3 regions of the Paenibacillus sp. URB8-2 genome follow, and region 2 is predicted to be linked to each of the others. Evidence: riboswitches for the same ligand, from Rfam matches in the RefSeq annotation. Region 2 holds a riboswitch; each other region holds the start of a gene.

Region 1 (5,222 bases), 1.0 Mb from region 2:
GTAATCTCCCATACGTATAAGCGTCTGAAAGAAGTAATGGACCGCAGCGGAGATGCGTACGAGCTGATTTTCGTGAACGACGGCAGCCGGGACCGCTCAGCCGAGATGATCCGGGAGATCGCGGACCGGGACGGACATGTGAAGCTGATCGATTTCTCGCGGAACTTCGGCCATCAGGTCGCGATTACCGCCGGCATGGACTATGCCCGGGGCGAAGCGGTCGTTGTTATCGACGCCGATCTTCAGGACCCGCCGGAAGTCATTCTTGAGCTGATTGCCAAATGGAAGCAGGGGTATGAGGTGGTGTATGCCAAACGGCTGAAGCGCCATGGCGAAACCTTCTTCAAAAAAATAACCGCCAAAATCTTTTACCGCCTGCTCAGCAGCATGACCAGCGTGGATATCCCGACCGATACGGGCGACTTTCGCCTGATCGACCGCAAGGTGTGCGATGTTTTGCGCGATCTGAAGGAGAAGAACCGCTATGTCAGAGGACTTGTAAGCTGGGTCGGCTTCCGCCAGACCATGGTGGAGTACGTACGAGAGGAGCGTTTTGCCGGGGAAACCAAGTATCCGCTCAAAAAAATGATCCGGTTCGCGCTCGACGGCATCACATCCTTTTCGCACAAACCGCTAAAGATTGCGTCTTACCTCGGTTTTTTGCTCTCGTTTTCCAGCTTTATTTTTTTGTTCTTCGTCTTGATGCAAAAATGGTTCACTTCCCGCACAGTGCCCGGCTGGGCTTCCATTGTAGGTGTGAATCTGCTGTTTAACGGAATTGTGCTTATGATACTCGGGGTAATCGGGGAATACATCGGCCGGATCTACGACGAATCGAAGGATCGGCCGCTATATATTGTCCGCCGGACCGTGGGCTACGGAAATCTGAAGGAAGAGGAAGCCGAGCTCCTTCGCGAGGAAGCCGGACTGCCGCGGAAGGGTGTGCCCTATGAATGACAAAAATTTGCGCGGCGATATCATCCAGTTCGTCAAATTTAATATTGTCGGTCTGCTGAATACGCTGGTTGATATGGCCGTGTTCGCGCTGCTGAATTCGCTCGGACTGTTCTATGTCGTGGCCCAGATTATCTCCTACGGTGCGGGAACGGCGAACAGCTTCGTTTTAAATAGCAATATAACGTTCAAGGACCGGAAGCGTTCCAAGGAGGAAGGCTTCGATCATAGGCAGCTGCTACGGTTTATTATTTTAAATTTGGTCGTACTGGGCATATCTTTGCTGCTGATGAGCCTTCTCATCGACCGCCTGGGACTGCAGGAACTGGTATCGAAGGTGTTGGCTACATTTGTTACGGTCATCATCAATTTTTTCGGCAGCAGAAAATGGGTGTTCGTGGACCCGAAGCAGCCCCTGCCCGTTTCAGGCGAGGTGGTCTCCGGAGGGGATGCGGACCAACGTTAGAGGGTGAGATGATTGCGCAAGCTGTCTTATATCATTATTATCGCAGGCGTTCTGCTGCTGCTGTACCCGAAGACCAGCGAATGGTTTGAGGACTGGCAGCAGCAGAAACTGCTGAAGGAAGCGGAACAGAACTTCGAACAAGGAACGGATACGGCTCAGACCTCCGCCGATCTCGATTTGCGGCTCAAATACGCCAAAGTGACACAACTGCTTGCGGAAGAATCGGCACTGGGCGACCAGGCCGGGCTCCCGGATGATAAAGGCAATTCAGACGCCGGCGAGAAGGCGATCGGGCTGATTGAGATCGGCACAATCGGTGTAAAGCTTCCCGTGCTTGAAGGAGCTACCAAAGCGAATATGAGGCATTCAGCCGTGCATTTGACGGAGACTGTTCCACTCGGGGAAGTTGGCAATGCGGCCATCGCCGCCCACCGCGCCCATACAAAGGGAAGACTGTTCAACCGTCTGAACGAGGTGAAGATCGGAGACACGATTACTGTTAGGACCAAAGGTCAGGTCTATAACTATACCGTCTATGATATTTTGATCGTTGATCCGACCGACGTATCTGTGCTGGAAGGCAATAACAAAGACCGGATTCTGACGCTCATTACGTGTGATCCGCTGATCAATCCTACACATAGGCTTATTATTCATGCAAAACTTCCGTGACCTTGGTGTATAAATGAAAAAAGAGGCCAATGAGCAGGTACAATTTCCTATTGTTCTATTGATGTTTCAGATGAATATGGTAAAATATATGAGAAAAGCTAAACACGATAACGGCAAACCTATCGAAAGGTAGGGACGCAAAGCTAAAGGGCCTTCCCATAAGGATGGCAGCCAGCTACCGAATGAAGAGGCTTTTTTATTTGGTTTTAAATATAAATTATGTCATTTATACTAGTTTTTATAATAGATAAAGCTTGTGCGACAAAGGCAAACCTGTCGAAAGGCAGGGACGCAAAGCTAAAGGGCCTTCCCGCGAGGATGGCAGCCAGCTACCGAAAGGAGTTTTATCCGTGAAGAAGTTTTATTTGTTGATCCTCACTTTATTTGTGATAACCGCTTCCGTTCAAGCTACCCCCGCAGCCGCAGCGAGCGCCGGTTCCGAATGGCTGGATGCCTCGGATTTAAGCCAAGGCGTTGTCGGCATTCAATATAATGCTCCCCAGAACAAACGCACCAAGCTGATGATCACCAAGAATGGCAGCAGCTATACCTACAACCTGTTCACATCGGAGCCTAATGAATCGTTCCCTCTTCAGCAAGGTGATGGCACCTACAAAATCTCCATTCTTGAGAACACCAGCGGCAACAAATACAAAGTGGTTTATACCGACTCTGTCGATCTCTCGCTGAGCGATCCCAACGCCGTATACCTGAGCTCCGTGCAGAACATTAATTGGAACCCGTCCGATAAAGCTATTCAAAAAGCGAAACAACTGACCCTGAATGCCGCCACCAACAAAGAAAAGGTAACCGCCATCTATAACTATATCGTTTCCAATGTGAAATACGACTACGCTTTGGCAGCTAACGTATCCAATGATTACGTACCGGACATCGACAATACGCTAGCCAGCAAAAAAGGAATCTGCTATGACTATGCTTCCCTCTTCGCCGCTATGCTTCGCAGCGTGAACGTTCCCGCCAAGCTTGTAATGGGGGAAAGCAGTTATGTAGCTCAATACCACGCATGGAATGAAGTTCTTATCGACGGCAAGTGGGTGACTATTGATACGACAGTTGATGCCGGATTAGGCAAGAGCAACAAAACAGCTACCCTGATTAAAAGTTCAAGTAAATACACAGGCGTGAAGTATTACTAACTCTATTGAGTTAAAAGGTTAAGATAGTGAATGGACAATCCGCTTAAATAATAAGTGGATTGTTTTTTTGTATTTTGGGGTTGAAATATTTGCTGAGAAGAGGTACTATAGGTGAGTCGCTCTCGGGAGACAACAAGCTGTTACAGACAAGTTAAAATAAACTTTTAAAAAAAGCTTGCGTTCCTGAAGAGTACATGATATATTATAAAAGTTGCTGCTGAGACATTAAGTTGAACGGCGGCAAACAAGTTTGATCTTTGAAAACTGAACAACGAGTGAGTGGGAATTCGCTTTAGCGAGTTCCAAAATGAAGAGAATGCAAATTCTCGTCAGATGTTTCAAAATGAGCGAATCGCTCTATCGATAAACTTTTCGGATGGTTATTTTCTCGGAGTGATTCGGGTGGTAATCGCACGAAAAAACCTTATTGGAGAGTTTGATCCTGGCTCAGGACGAACGCTGGCGGCGTGCCTAATACATGCAAGTCGAGCGGAGTCCTTTTGAGAGCTTGCTCTCAAAAGGACTTAGCGGCGGACGGGTGAGTAACACGTAGGCAACCTGCCCCTTGGACTGGGATAACTACCGGAAACGGTAGCTAATACCGGATAAGACCTTCTGGTGCATACCGGAAGGCGGAAAGGCGGAGCAATCTGCTACCAGGGGATGGGCCTGCGGCGCATTAGCTAGTTGGTGGGGTAACGGCTCACCAAGGCGACGATGCGTAGCCGACCTGAGAGGGTGAACGGCCACACTGGGACTGAGACACGGCCCAGACTCCTACGGGAGGCAGCAGTAGGGAATCTTCCGCAATGGGCGAAAGCCTGACGGAGCAACGCCGCGTGAGTGATGAAGGTTTTCGGATCGTAAAGCTCTGTTGCCAGGGAAGAACGTCTTGTAGAGTAACTGCTACAAGAGTGACGGTACCTGAGAAGAAAGCCCCGGCTAACTACGTGCCAGCAGCCGCGGTAATACGTAGGGGGCAAGCGTTGTCCGGAATTATTGGGCGTAAAGCGCGCGCAGGCGGCTGTTTAAGTCTGGTGTTTAAACCATGGGCTCAACCTGTGGTCGCACTGGAAACTGGGCAGCTTGAGTGCAGAAGAGGAAAGTGGAATTCCACGTGTAGCGGTGAAATGCGTAGAGATGTGGAGGAACACCAGTGGCGAAGGCGACTTTCTGGGCTGTAACTGACGCTGAGGCGCGAAAGCGTGGGGAGCAAACAGGATTAGATACCCTGGTAGTCCACGCCGTAAACGATGAGTGCTAGGTGTTAGGGGTTTCGATACCCTTGGTGCCGAAGTTAACACAGTAAGCACTCCGCCTGGGGAGTACGGTCGCAAGACTGAAACTCAAAGGAATTGACGGGGACCCGCACAAGCAGTGGAGTATGTGGTTTAATTCGAAGCAACGCGAAGAACCTTACCAGGTCTTGACATCCCTCTGAATCGTCTAGAGATAGGCGCGGCCTTCGGGACAGAGGAGACAGGTGGTGCATGGTTGTCGTCAGCTCGTGTCGTGAGATGTTGGGTTAAGTCCCGCAACGAGCGCAACCCTTGACTTTAGTTGCCAGCAGGTGAAGCTGGGCACTCTAGAGTGACTGCCGGTGACAAACCGGAGGAAGGTGGGGATGACGTCAAATCATCATGCCCCTTATGACCTGGGCTACACACGTACTACAATGGCCGGTACAACGGGAAGCGAAACCGCGAGGTGGAGCCAATCTTATAAAGCCGGTCTCAGTTCGGATTGCAGGCTGCAACTCGCCTGCATGAAGTCGGAATTGCTAGTAATCGCGGATCAGCATGCCGCGGTGAATACGTTCCCGGGTCTTGTACACACCGCCCGTCACACCACGAGAGTTTACAACACCCGAAGTCGGTGGGGTAACCCGCAAGGGAGCCAGCCGCCGAAGGTGGGGTAGATGATTGGGGTGAAGTCGTAACAAGGTAGCCGTATCGGAAGGTGCGGCTGGA
Region 2 (5,222 bases):
ATTGAAAATATACCTTTATATTAATTTCCCGAAAAACCGGGATGCAGCTTCAACCTCGTTTACTCAAAAGTTTCCTTACCCAGGATTTCGTCCATTTGAAGGAGTTCGAATACCTCCATTACTTCCGGTCTGATCCGTTCGATCCGAACTTTCCGCCCTTCCTTTTGCAGATCGTTTACAAGCTTGATCATCAGTCCGATGCCGGACGAATCCACAAAGTAGATTTTCTCAAAATCGAAGATCACCGATTCATGTCCCGATACGGCCGGCTGAATATCCTCCTCAATAATTTCACTCGCATCAATGTCGATATCTCCCTTACATATTACGAGAGCTTTTTCTTTGTCCGTTATCATTTGATATGAGAACATGTAATCACCCCTATTTCAGAATCAAATTCCCATCATGATCAAGTCTTGCATGGAGATGCTCGCTTTCTTCGGTGAGTTGAATAGACCTCTTGCCGATTTGGACTACGGTTCCTTCGAAGGCTTTGCGGATTTTGATGGACGAGCCTTCAGGGACGTGAAGCTTGGTTCCGATGCTTCCCGGTGTTCCGGCTTCGTTAACGATCAATCCTTTGTTGGCAAAGTAAACGCCACCCCTGAGAAACCCGAAAATCTCCATAAAGCCCTGGCAATAAACCATACTGTTATAACAGCCTTTACTTACGCTGAGATCTCCGCCGCAGTAGATGTGGCTGCTGTGGGAGTAATTGAATTTGGCAAATACATTGTTCTCCGAAGGAGCTTCCACGACGGAATGCAGGTACTCCGTTTTTTGCCTAAATCGCTCCAGATCCTCAAGTCCCCGGAATTGGCTGCTTAATGGATTCAAAAAACCGCTCTTGAGCTCTTGGGAATAATTGATCCAGTCCTCCTCCAGATGCGCCTTGTTCGAGTCAATCTTCTCAGCTAATTGGACCAGCACGTTATTCAGCACTTTGAACTTTCCCTTTAACAGAACATTCAATAAATGACGGAAGCCGGAAGTCTTGAAATCCGTCATTTTAAATGCAGCCGCATGGCTGATTTGATCGACAGCAACCTTCAAAAAACCGATTTTATCAGCAATCTCCTTCAGCAGCGGCTCCATTTCCGCGTTCAGCAGGTTTCCCTTTCCAATCGTGATCTTGCCGGAAATCAGGTTCGCATGCACAATAAGCGATTGCGATGCGTTAATATTCGCCATATTCACGTTGCCATGGACAACAACACTGCCGCTGGTTTCGACCTTCATATTGTCCTGAACCGAACCGGTAATTTCGACATTTCCCTGGAAATGAATATTTCCGGTCTCCATGTTCACATCCCCCGCATGCATCAATAAAGGGAGGATCGACACGCGGATTCGGGTGCCCTGCTGGTGAACCTGGGGCATGCCGGACATTATGGCGACCACCTGCGAACCATTGTCGGTCCAAACGGTACCCCGACCCTCAACCGGTATTACTTCATGGATCGGAGAAGGCGGTACCGGTTCACCTTTGACATTGATCCCCGGCACACCGGGAACCGGCGGCATGACATAACCGAGCACTTGCCCCTCGTTAACTGTCGGAAACTCTTTAATCTCCCGGTAGTCGACAGTCCCATCCTTCCGCCGCTTCGGCTTAACGAATCTGGCGCTGGTATCAAACGTCATTTCAAAGCTTCCATCTTTTCCTTCTATGGGCCACTGCCCTTCCGCAATGAGGTATGAGCCGGGAATTGACGTATTGCATGCATCCATTATTTTTTCATGATTAATTCCTTGAACTACTCCCATCTCCCTCAACAGCTTCAGCACCTCGCCAGTCTCAATGGGATGGGGGATTGCTAATTCTTCCAACTCCAGAATAGCATGGCTGCTGGGCTCGGAATCCCGCAAGCTCCGAAGCAACCGGTAGCCGGGTTGGACCTGAATGGTCACCTCCATAAACGGATCATCTGCTGTAATCTTGAAGACGGGTTCGATCAGCTCGTCTATCAGTTCGGCGGTAATATGATCGTGTTCCGTTACAAGCACGGTTTTTTCAACCGGAATTCCATTTTTCATTATTTTCACGTGCTTGAGGGGACTGATCAGCGGATAATTATCAGGCGCCGCAAGCGCCTTGATCTGTCCGTCTTCCACCCAGACCTTTCCGATATTTGAAGCAGGGCCGGGTTTATCCTGAACAGGTGAAGCCTGACCAAGACGGATTGGCTGCTCATCCACCCCGATGCTTAGAAGCAGCCCGTTAATGATATCTTCCGGTTCTCTCGCGGGAGGCGATGGCGATGCAAGGACGGCCCGTACGACAGCAGGCTTGGACTTGATTCCCAGCAATCCTTTGGACCCTTGCTCGATAATTTCTAAATTCACTTGTTCTTTGGAAGCGCCGAGCAAATCCAAGGCAAGCTTGACCGCTTCCGAGACCGTTCTTCCTTTTGAAAGGATACTCCGCTCCATATTGCCCCCACCTTTCTGCGCATGCCTGCTATCCCGCAAACCGTGCCAACGAAAGAAAAAAGACTATCCGAAAAGGATAGTCTTATCTTGTAAATTATCCTTTCGGGAACCCGGCTGCCATCTTGTTCACTTTAGGCCCGTGGCTTTGCGTCCCCATCTTTCGAATGGGTTTGCCTTTTTCAGTTAATTGTACAAAGCCAATGACATGAGCTGTTATGGTTCCCTTGATTTCAAATGAACGGAAATGATGCAGACATCATCCCTGTTATGGGTCACAAAGCCCTCAATCTCATCCAAAAATCGTGCATTCGGCAGATTTTGTACAGCCATTGCATGCTCCTCCAGCTGCAGAATTCCTTGTTTGATGGACGAGCCGGGGATTTCGACCAATCCGTCCGTATACAGCAGGACCTTGGACGGCTTTTGAATCAGCCAAGACTTTTTTGCACTGTTTATTTCCTTTTTAATGCCAATCGGGATTGTAGTAACCTCAAGATGAAAGGGTTCTCCCTCGTTCGTGAATATCACCCCCGGAGGATGACCTGCATTAAAGTACTCAATGAGGTTGGCGTGGTAATCGATTAATAGGTAAATAGCGGTGAAGTATACCGTATGCTTGCTGTTTTTGAACAAATTGAGCAGCAGCTTGTTCAATTCTTCGCAAACCAAACTCGGTTCTACCAGACGTACAATAACTTCTTCCAGCAGCGAGCGTACGGACATGCTGATCAGCGCCGAGGATAGGCCGTGACCGGACACATCCATCAATAGCACGCCATATTTCTGATCATCGATCCGCGTCCAAAAGAACATATCGCCCGATACTTCTTCAGACTGGATATATTTTGCGTTAATCTGAAGATTCCGGTCATCAATCGGAGAGCTCAGGACGCTTTTTTGCAAATGCTTAGCCAATTGAAGTTCCTTGCGCAGCCGGTTCTCTCTATTCTTACGAATGTCGGTTTCCCTTTTTAAATGAAGGGCGGATTTCACCCTTGCCAGAAGCTCGTACTCGGGTCGACCTCTTTCAATAAAGTCTGTCCCGCCAGCATTGAAGGCTTCCTTTAAGTGACCGCGCTTGCCTGTCAAAAAAATAACGGGTAAATCCGAGTAAATAGGATGTTCTTTAATGATTTTGCATGCCGCAATCCCATCCATTTCGGGCATCTCAATATCCAGCAGTATGAGGGCCACAGGCGCCGGCCGGCGAGGGACGTTTCCATCTGCAATTCCAAGTATCTTAAAAGCTTCATGAGCAGAGCTTACAGTCTGAATATTGTTGTAGCCTGCTCCAACTAACACATTCCTGATATAAAGGAGATTAAAATTGGAATCATCGACAATTAATATACTCATAACGCTGCTCCTCAAGGTATGTTAATTATATCTTCGACATGATATTAAAATTTATTTATAGTAAAATCTTTTATATTTTATTTGAGATAAAATTCTCTTAGCCAAACCAAGCCTAGCTTCGCGGGTTTTCATATATTCGCATAGTTTTGCCGCTGCGAGCGCACACTAACTTCGTCTGCCAAACCCAACGAGAAGGAGTGTTTCAAATGCGCGAAGGTTTGATTTTTGAGATTCGCTATATCCTCGGCAGACTCCGATTGCTCCTTCCAGGACGGTGAGGCCGATTCCTTAACCAACGACAAAAAGCGGCTCCTCTCCCGAACGGGAAAAGAACCGCTATTGATAACTACTGTGAAATTGTCCGGAACGTTCACTTCACAGCCACATAGAACAGCCGCTGCGCATCATTTCCGGCAGAAATCCATTTAAAATCGGCATACATCCGCACCTGGCTGAAGCCGGCTCTCCGCAGCTCTTCCGCCATCCACTCCGGATCATACGCCCGCTGAATATGCACTTCCTCAAACCGGCGATACCGGTCGCTCCCCGGCTCTTCGCTCACGAAGATGGATAAATGATGCTCAATCTCCCGCCTCGGCGCATCCAGCTCACAGGTCCAAATGTACGCTACGGAAGACTCCTCCATCACAAAAGGCTGCTCCTCCGCATAGCTGATCAGCGTGTTTGGATGATGCACATCGAACAGAAAGCTGCCGCCCGGCTTCAATCCATCGTAAGTGCGTTTGAAGACCGACGCGATCCCGTTCTCTTCCAATACATAATTCAGACTATCGCAAAAGGAAATCACGGAGTCCACCGGTTCCGGAAGCTCCCATTCCCTCATGTCCTGTCTGATCCACTGCACGCTTCCCTCCCGTATAAACCGGCGGCCGCGGGGGAGTTCCTCCATCTTCTGCCGCGCCACGGCAAGCATATCCGATGAAAGGTCAATTCCCGTCATATGATATCCCGCCTCGGCCAGCGGAATCGTGAGGCTGCCGGTGCCGCAGCCCAGCTCGGCCACGGTCTTCGGCTTTCCGAGCCGCTCCCAGGCGGTCTCGGCAAAAGCTAGCCACTGCGGATACGGCATATCGGCCATCAGTTCATCGTAGACATAAGCAAATTTTCCATAGGAGGACACTCACCACACCGCTCTTTCCATTGCCGTCTTATTCGGCAGAGTTTCCGCGGCTTTCGCCGCCCTGTTTACCGGAAGCCGGATCGGCCTTCTCTGCCTGTACCAGATACGTCCAGCTCTCCTTCTGGGTGATGAGACCTTCCTTCATCAGCTTGCCGAGCGCGCGCTTGAACGCCGCCTTGCTGATTCCGAAACGCTGTTTGATGATATCCGGCGGCGTCGCATCCGAATAGGGCATTCCTCCGCCCGGGCGGTTCTTCAGGAACTCCAGAATCTTCTCGGAGTCGATATCCAT
Region 3 (5,222 bases), 1.4 Mb from region 2:
TGACGATGATGTGGATCGTTCCGCCATTCTGGTACCCGTTAAGCTTGCCGATGTTCAGCGTCTCGGCCACAATTCCTTCGCCGGGGAAGGCGGCGTCTCCGTGCATCAGTACGGCCATGGCCTTGTTCGTGTCCAGCCCAGGCAGCCCCGGAGCACTCCGGTCTTCCTGGGCCGCGCGCGTAAAGCCTTCCACGACCGGGTTGACGAACTCCAGATGGCTCGGATTGTTAGCGAGCGTCAGACGGGCGCGCACGGTCTCGCCTTCGTGCACCGCACGGTCGGCGCCCAGATGGTATTTCACGTCTCCGGTCCAGCCGTAGTTGATGCCCATGGAGCCTTCGGACGGGAACAGCTCCTTGTTCGGAGAGTGATGGAATTCGGAGAAAATAATATCGTAAGGTTTCCCCAAAATATGTGCGAGCACATTCAAACGGCCCCGGTGAGCCATGCCCATCAGGATATGTTCCGCGCCGTCATGCGCGGCCGCCCGGACGATCTCGTCCAGCATCGGAACCAGCACGTCGGTGCCTTCCAGGCTGAACCGTTTCTGGCCGACGAACGTCTTGTGCAGGAAGGTCTCGAAATATTCCACCTCGATCAGCCGGTTCAGCAGAGCTTTGCGCTCCGCCGCCGTCAGCGGGGCGGGGGAGGTAGCCGATTCGGCCTGGTTGTTCAGCCAGCGGAGCTCTCGCTCGTCGTGGACATGGCCGAACTCGTAGGCGATCGTCTTGGTATAAGCTTGGCGCATCCGGTGATAAGCGTCCCAGCCTGTCTGCACATCCTGCGGAGCGTTCTCCCAGATGAGCGAGGCCGGCAGGGCCAGCAAATCCTCGCGCGTAAGTTCATAAGTCTCGGGGTTCAGCCATTTGGCCATGGAATCATGGACTTGCTCCAGCGGGTCGATATCGGCCGCCAGGTGGCCAAAATTGCGGATGTTCGCAATCAGCTTGGAGGCTCTGACCGCTTTTCGGAGCCAGTCGGTATCTCCGGACAGCGAAGGTCCGGGGGTTCTGGCGGCCTCGGATGTCAGCGGAGGGGGGCCATAGATGGCGAAGAGTTCGCGGTAGTGGGCTTCGACGGAAGAAGGATCTCCGGCGAACTGTTCGTATTTTTCCTGGATGTAACCCAGATTGGGACCGTAATACCTGCTCCAAACGGATTCGTTGTAGGACTCATTGGCTGACATAAAAACATCCTCCTAACGGTTAAACTCCAAAGGGCGCCGAAAGACAGCCGGCTTAAGGAGCTGCAATGATTACGTTTTCATTCTATAACAATGCTAGCCGATTATAAAGTTATTGCTTCATCCTATTGTGCTACTTTCAATATATGTAATCAATTCAACCTTTCGTCCAATCCGTTCGAAAAAAGGCATGATTAATAATGCTTGTCTTCTCTTTGCCGCTCAGACCGAACAGGAGGCGATAAATTCTGATTATCGGGCCTAAATAACTATATAAATAATTTTTGACATTCGAAAAATATGATTAGGGGACTTGAAAAACGGGTATGTGTAATCTATAGTCCTTATATACTACACACTTCCAAGGTCATACATAAATGAAAGCGGTTGCTATATTTGGATCATTATTTCATCCCGGTTTGATTTTCCCTTCCGCGCAATTTATAAGATTTCCAATATTCGACACACTTTTGGCCAAGTCTTTTGTATAATATCCTTGCAACCTCAATACAATGAAGATCGGAACAAGATCCTTAAAACAAGGGTCCAGTAAAAGGTAAACTTGCTGAAAGGCAAGGGCACAAAGTCTCGGGTCTAAGGTGATCTTTAGAAGCTACGACGGCCGGACTGCCTGGGGACAAAAATCTTAGGAGGAGATTTTTTGGATAAGTCCAACCAGGGGAACATCGGAGAACTGCAGACGGTAGATCTTGATATGGAATGGGTATATTTGCTTCTGAAAGCAAAGAAGCAAGGGATTCATGCGGATGAAATTCGTCGGTTCTTCAATGACAGGACACTGAAGGCTATGTAGGGGAAGGTTCTGAAGACATTATTAAATCATAGTGAGAGAGGCCATGGCGGCGCGGCGTCATGGCCTCTTTATGTCAATATAAGAATTTTCAAGCTTCGAGCCTGCAATTCTTATATTTCTACGAGAAACGTAGTTGCGTCCTGCAGGGACGCCGTCAGGCGTTTCTTCTTGTGAATAAATTGTGGTTTTATTGTTCCTTTTGATCAAGCCGCCACTTCTGGTAATCCAGAAACTCCTTGAACTCGCGTTTGCTGACACCCGAGGACATAGCCTCCTGCACCAGCTTGAACCATTCCGAATCGAGCGGTTCCTCCTGCGTATCGGAAAGCTCTCCATAGAGAAGAATGTGAACGGGAACGTCCAGAGCTTCGGCAATTTTTTCGATGAATTGGATAGAGGGGTTGGATTGGATGTTGCGTTCAACATTGCTTAAGTACGATTTGGCCACATCCGCCTTGCCTGCGAGTTCGGATAAGGATAACCCCTTCTCGAGGCGGAGCTGCTGAATGTGCTGTCCTATGTTATCTGGCACGACGAGTTACGCCCCCCTCCTTGCTTTTTTGTACTAGTATAGCAAACGTCCGCAGACATGGCAAAACCGGCATTTTCCAGATTTGTACGAGAAATCCGAAAGCTGCCGGCCGACTAACCGTTAATTTATAAAATGATGATTCCCGCGTCGCTGCGCCCGCGAAGGGTCAAGGCAAACGCACACCCCGGGAACTGACATACAGGTCATACCATTCTTTGCGGGTAAGCGTAAGCTTGTCCGCGCCTTCGCAGGCAGCGATGCGCTTCGGATTTACCGTTCCGATGACAGGCTGAATCGCGGCAGGATGCGTCATCAGCCAGGAAAGGACGACAGCCTCGGGAGTTGTCCCTTTTTCCTCGGCCAGCGTTTGGACAAGGCGGGCGGTGCTGCGGACCGTTTCCGGTTCTCCATCCCCGAGCGGACGTCCGCTGTATTTGCCTTGGGCGAGCGGTCCCCAGGCCTGAAGCTGGATATTCTCCAGCCTGCAGTGCTCAATCGTCCCTTCGGGCATGCCGTGGGCTTTCCAGGCCTCCTGGTTCACGCTCACGACCGAATCGAGCCAAAAGATTTTCTCAAGGCTCATTTCCAGCTGATTGACGACAAATGGCTCGTCACTGTACGCCTGAAGCAGCTTGATCTGCCCTTCGCTCATATTGGATACGCCGAAATGCCGCACCTTGCCGGACTCCTTCAGAAGGCGGAGGGCTTCACCGACCTCTTCGGGGTCCATCAGCGGATCGGGCCGGTGCAGCAGCAAAATATCAAGATACTCGGCACCGAGACGCGACAGAATACCATCCACACTGCTCAGGATATGGCTCTTGGAAAAATCGAACACATTGGAGCTTTCGCCCGGTTCCGCCAGCTTGATACCGCACTTCGATTGAAGAATGATACTCTCGCGCAGCTCCGGGCGTTCTTTAAGAACGGTGCCGAATACCTTCTCCGCTTTGCCGCGGGTATAAATATCGGCGTGGTCAAACATATTGATGCCGATAGAGAGCGCCGCTTCGACAGCTTCATGTCCTTCCTTGATCAGCTCTTCGGTAATCGGCTCGCGGTCCCAGCCTCCGCCAAGGCCCATACAGCCCAGGACCAGCCGGCTTGCGGGGATTCCGCGTTTGTTTAGTGGCAACGTTTTCAATACGATCCCTCCGTCATTGTGATTGATGACATCAAGGATATTGTACAACTTTAAAAGCCGGTATGGTACTTTTTATCACTGGAGGAGCAGTGCTTGGTGACTTCTTTATCCTGCTCCTCATGTTTCTCCAATTTCAAATCCTGGGCGGGAATCGGGTCGGAATGCAGCTCGTCCTCATGGAGGTCGAACAGACTCGGATTGTCCGCCCGGTACTGCTTGGGATGATCCCGCCGGTGGCCTTTCAGGCCTTTTTGTGCGCCGGAGACTGCGGTGAATGCATACATCCAAGCGCTATACCGCCGCCTCTTTGGTGCGAAGTTGTCTGGACTCAATGTAGCTGATAAAAAACTCCGTAAGCTCCGGATCGAACTGGCTGCCCGCGCAGGCTTTAAGCTCGACAATCGCTTCTTCGACGGATTTGGTCGGCTGGTAGGGCCGTTCCGTTGTCATGGCGTCGAAGGAATCGATAATGGTCAGCATCCGGCACAGCTTTGGAATTTCCTCGCCTTTGAAACCATGGGGATAACCCTTGCCGTCGTATCTTTCGTGGTGCAGCTCGATATAGGCGGACAAATCCTTGAACTTGTCGTTGGTCATCGCCATCTGCTTGCCCCAGGTGACATGCCATTTCACCATTTCCCACTCCTCGGGCGTAAGCTTCTCCTTTTTATTCAGAATGCTCCAAGGAATTTCCAGCTTGCCGATATCGTGAATCAGCGCACCCAGCGTGAACTGGCGCTTGGAGAGGCTGTCCAGCTGCAGCAGCTCGCTGATGTCCATGGCGTAGCGGAATACCCGCTTGGAATGCTTGAAGGTCTCCATGTCCTTGTACATGAACAGGTTTAGCTGCTGCTCGATATCCCGCACGTCCTGGCTGAAATCGATATCCTGCTCAAGCAGCGATTGGTGGCCGTAAATATGAACCATATTCTTGCCCTGCTTCTTGGCGTAATACAGCGCCTGGTCGGCCTGTTCCACCAGCTCCGATTTATCGTGGATGTCGGAACGGTAGCCTGCGATGCCCGCCGAGAAGGACAGACAGCCCTGGGGGAAAATCTCCGCGCCGTCAAAGCGGGAATTGTTCAGCGTTTTGCGAAGGCGGTCGAGAAAGTCTTTAGCCTGGTCGGTATCGTAAGAGGGCATCAGAAGCGTGAACTCTTCTCCGCCGTAGCGGGAGACGACCATTTCCGCGCCGTCGCATTCCTTCTTCAGCAATTCCGCCAAAAACACGATCAGCCCGTCGCCCTTGAGATGGCCGAAGTGGTCGTTGTATTTCTTGAAATTGTCGATATCGATCATGGCCAGCGACAAGGAGGAACCTGTGCCCCGGGATTTGCGCATTTCCTCTTCCAGCGCCAGCTCGAAATAGCTGTGGTTGAACAGGCCCGTCCGCGGATCGCGATTCGCCCGCTCTTCGATGTCACGGTACATCGTAAACATTTGTTTGAAGGAATAGGACAGCAAGATGCTGAGACAGAGAAACAGGGCCAGACCGAAAATATGATTGTGATACAAAAGAATGGTCAGCACAAGCGACAGCACGAGGGTG

What was found. A riboswitch is a leader RNA that binds a small molecule or an ion and turns the genes downstream of it on or off. The one in region 2 is predicted to bind cyclic di-GMP.
Region 1: linked by a shared signal. The riboswitch ahead of PUR_RS03510 (transglutaminase-like domain-containing protein) and the one ahead of PUR_RS08300 (FapA family protein) in region 2 are both predicted to bind cyclic di-GMP.
Region 3: linked by a shared signal. The riboswitch ahead of PUR_RS01855 (anti-repressor SinI family protein) and the one ahead of PUR_RS08300 (FapA family protein) in region 2 are both predicted to bind cyclic di-GMP.

The regions. Positions count from the first base shown of each region.
Region 1 is NZ_AP023239.1:752,099-757,320, forward strand. Features, by position in the region: gene PUR_RS03495 (glycosyltransferase family 2 protein) at 1-957, shown strand, start outside; gene PUR_RS03500 (GtrA family protein) at 950-1,420, shown strand; gene PUR_RS03505 (class D sortase) at 1,433-2,092, shown strand; cyclic di-GMP riboswitch class I at 2,195-2,275, shown strand; cyclic di-GMP riboswitch class I at 2,349-2,429, shown strand; gene PUR_RS03510 (transglutaminase-like domain-containing protein) at 2,443-3,252, shown strand; rRNA gene PUR_RS03515 (16S ribosomal RNA) at 3,677-5,222, shown strand, end outside.
Region 2 is NZ_AP023239.1:1,792,981-1,798,202, reverse strand. Features, by position in the region: gene PUR_RS08305 (STAS domain-containing protein) at 60-371, opposite strand; gene PUR_RS08300 (FapA family protein) at 382-2,433, opposite strand; cyclic di-GMP riboswitch class I at 2,535-2,618, opposite strand; gene PUR_RS08295 (fused response regulator/phosphatase) at 2,647-3,789, opposite strand; gene PUR_RS08290 (class I SAM-dependent DNA methyltransferase) at 4,160-4,930, opposite strand; gene PUR_RS08285 (CvfB family protein) at 4,959-5,222, opposite strand, start outside.
Region 3 is NZ_AP023239.1:392,045-397,266, forward strand. Features, by position in the region: gene PUR_RS01850 (2-oxoglutarate dehydrogenase E1 component) at 1-1,186, opposite strand, end outside; cyclic di-GMP riboswitch class I at 1,729-1,818, shown strand; gene PUR_RS01855 (anti-repressor SinI family protein) at 1,845-1,997, shown strand; gene PUR_RS01860 (helix-turn-helix domain-containing protein) at 2,185-2,529, opposite strand; gene PUR_RS01865 (aldo/keto reductase) at 2,696-3,673, opposite strand; gene PUR_RS01870 (hypothetical protein) at 3,724-3,957, opposite strand; gene PUR_RS01875 (bifunctional diguanylate cyclase/phosphohydrolase) at 3,965-5,222, opposite strand, start outside.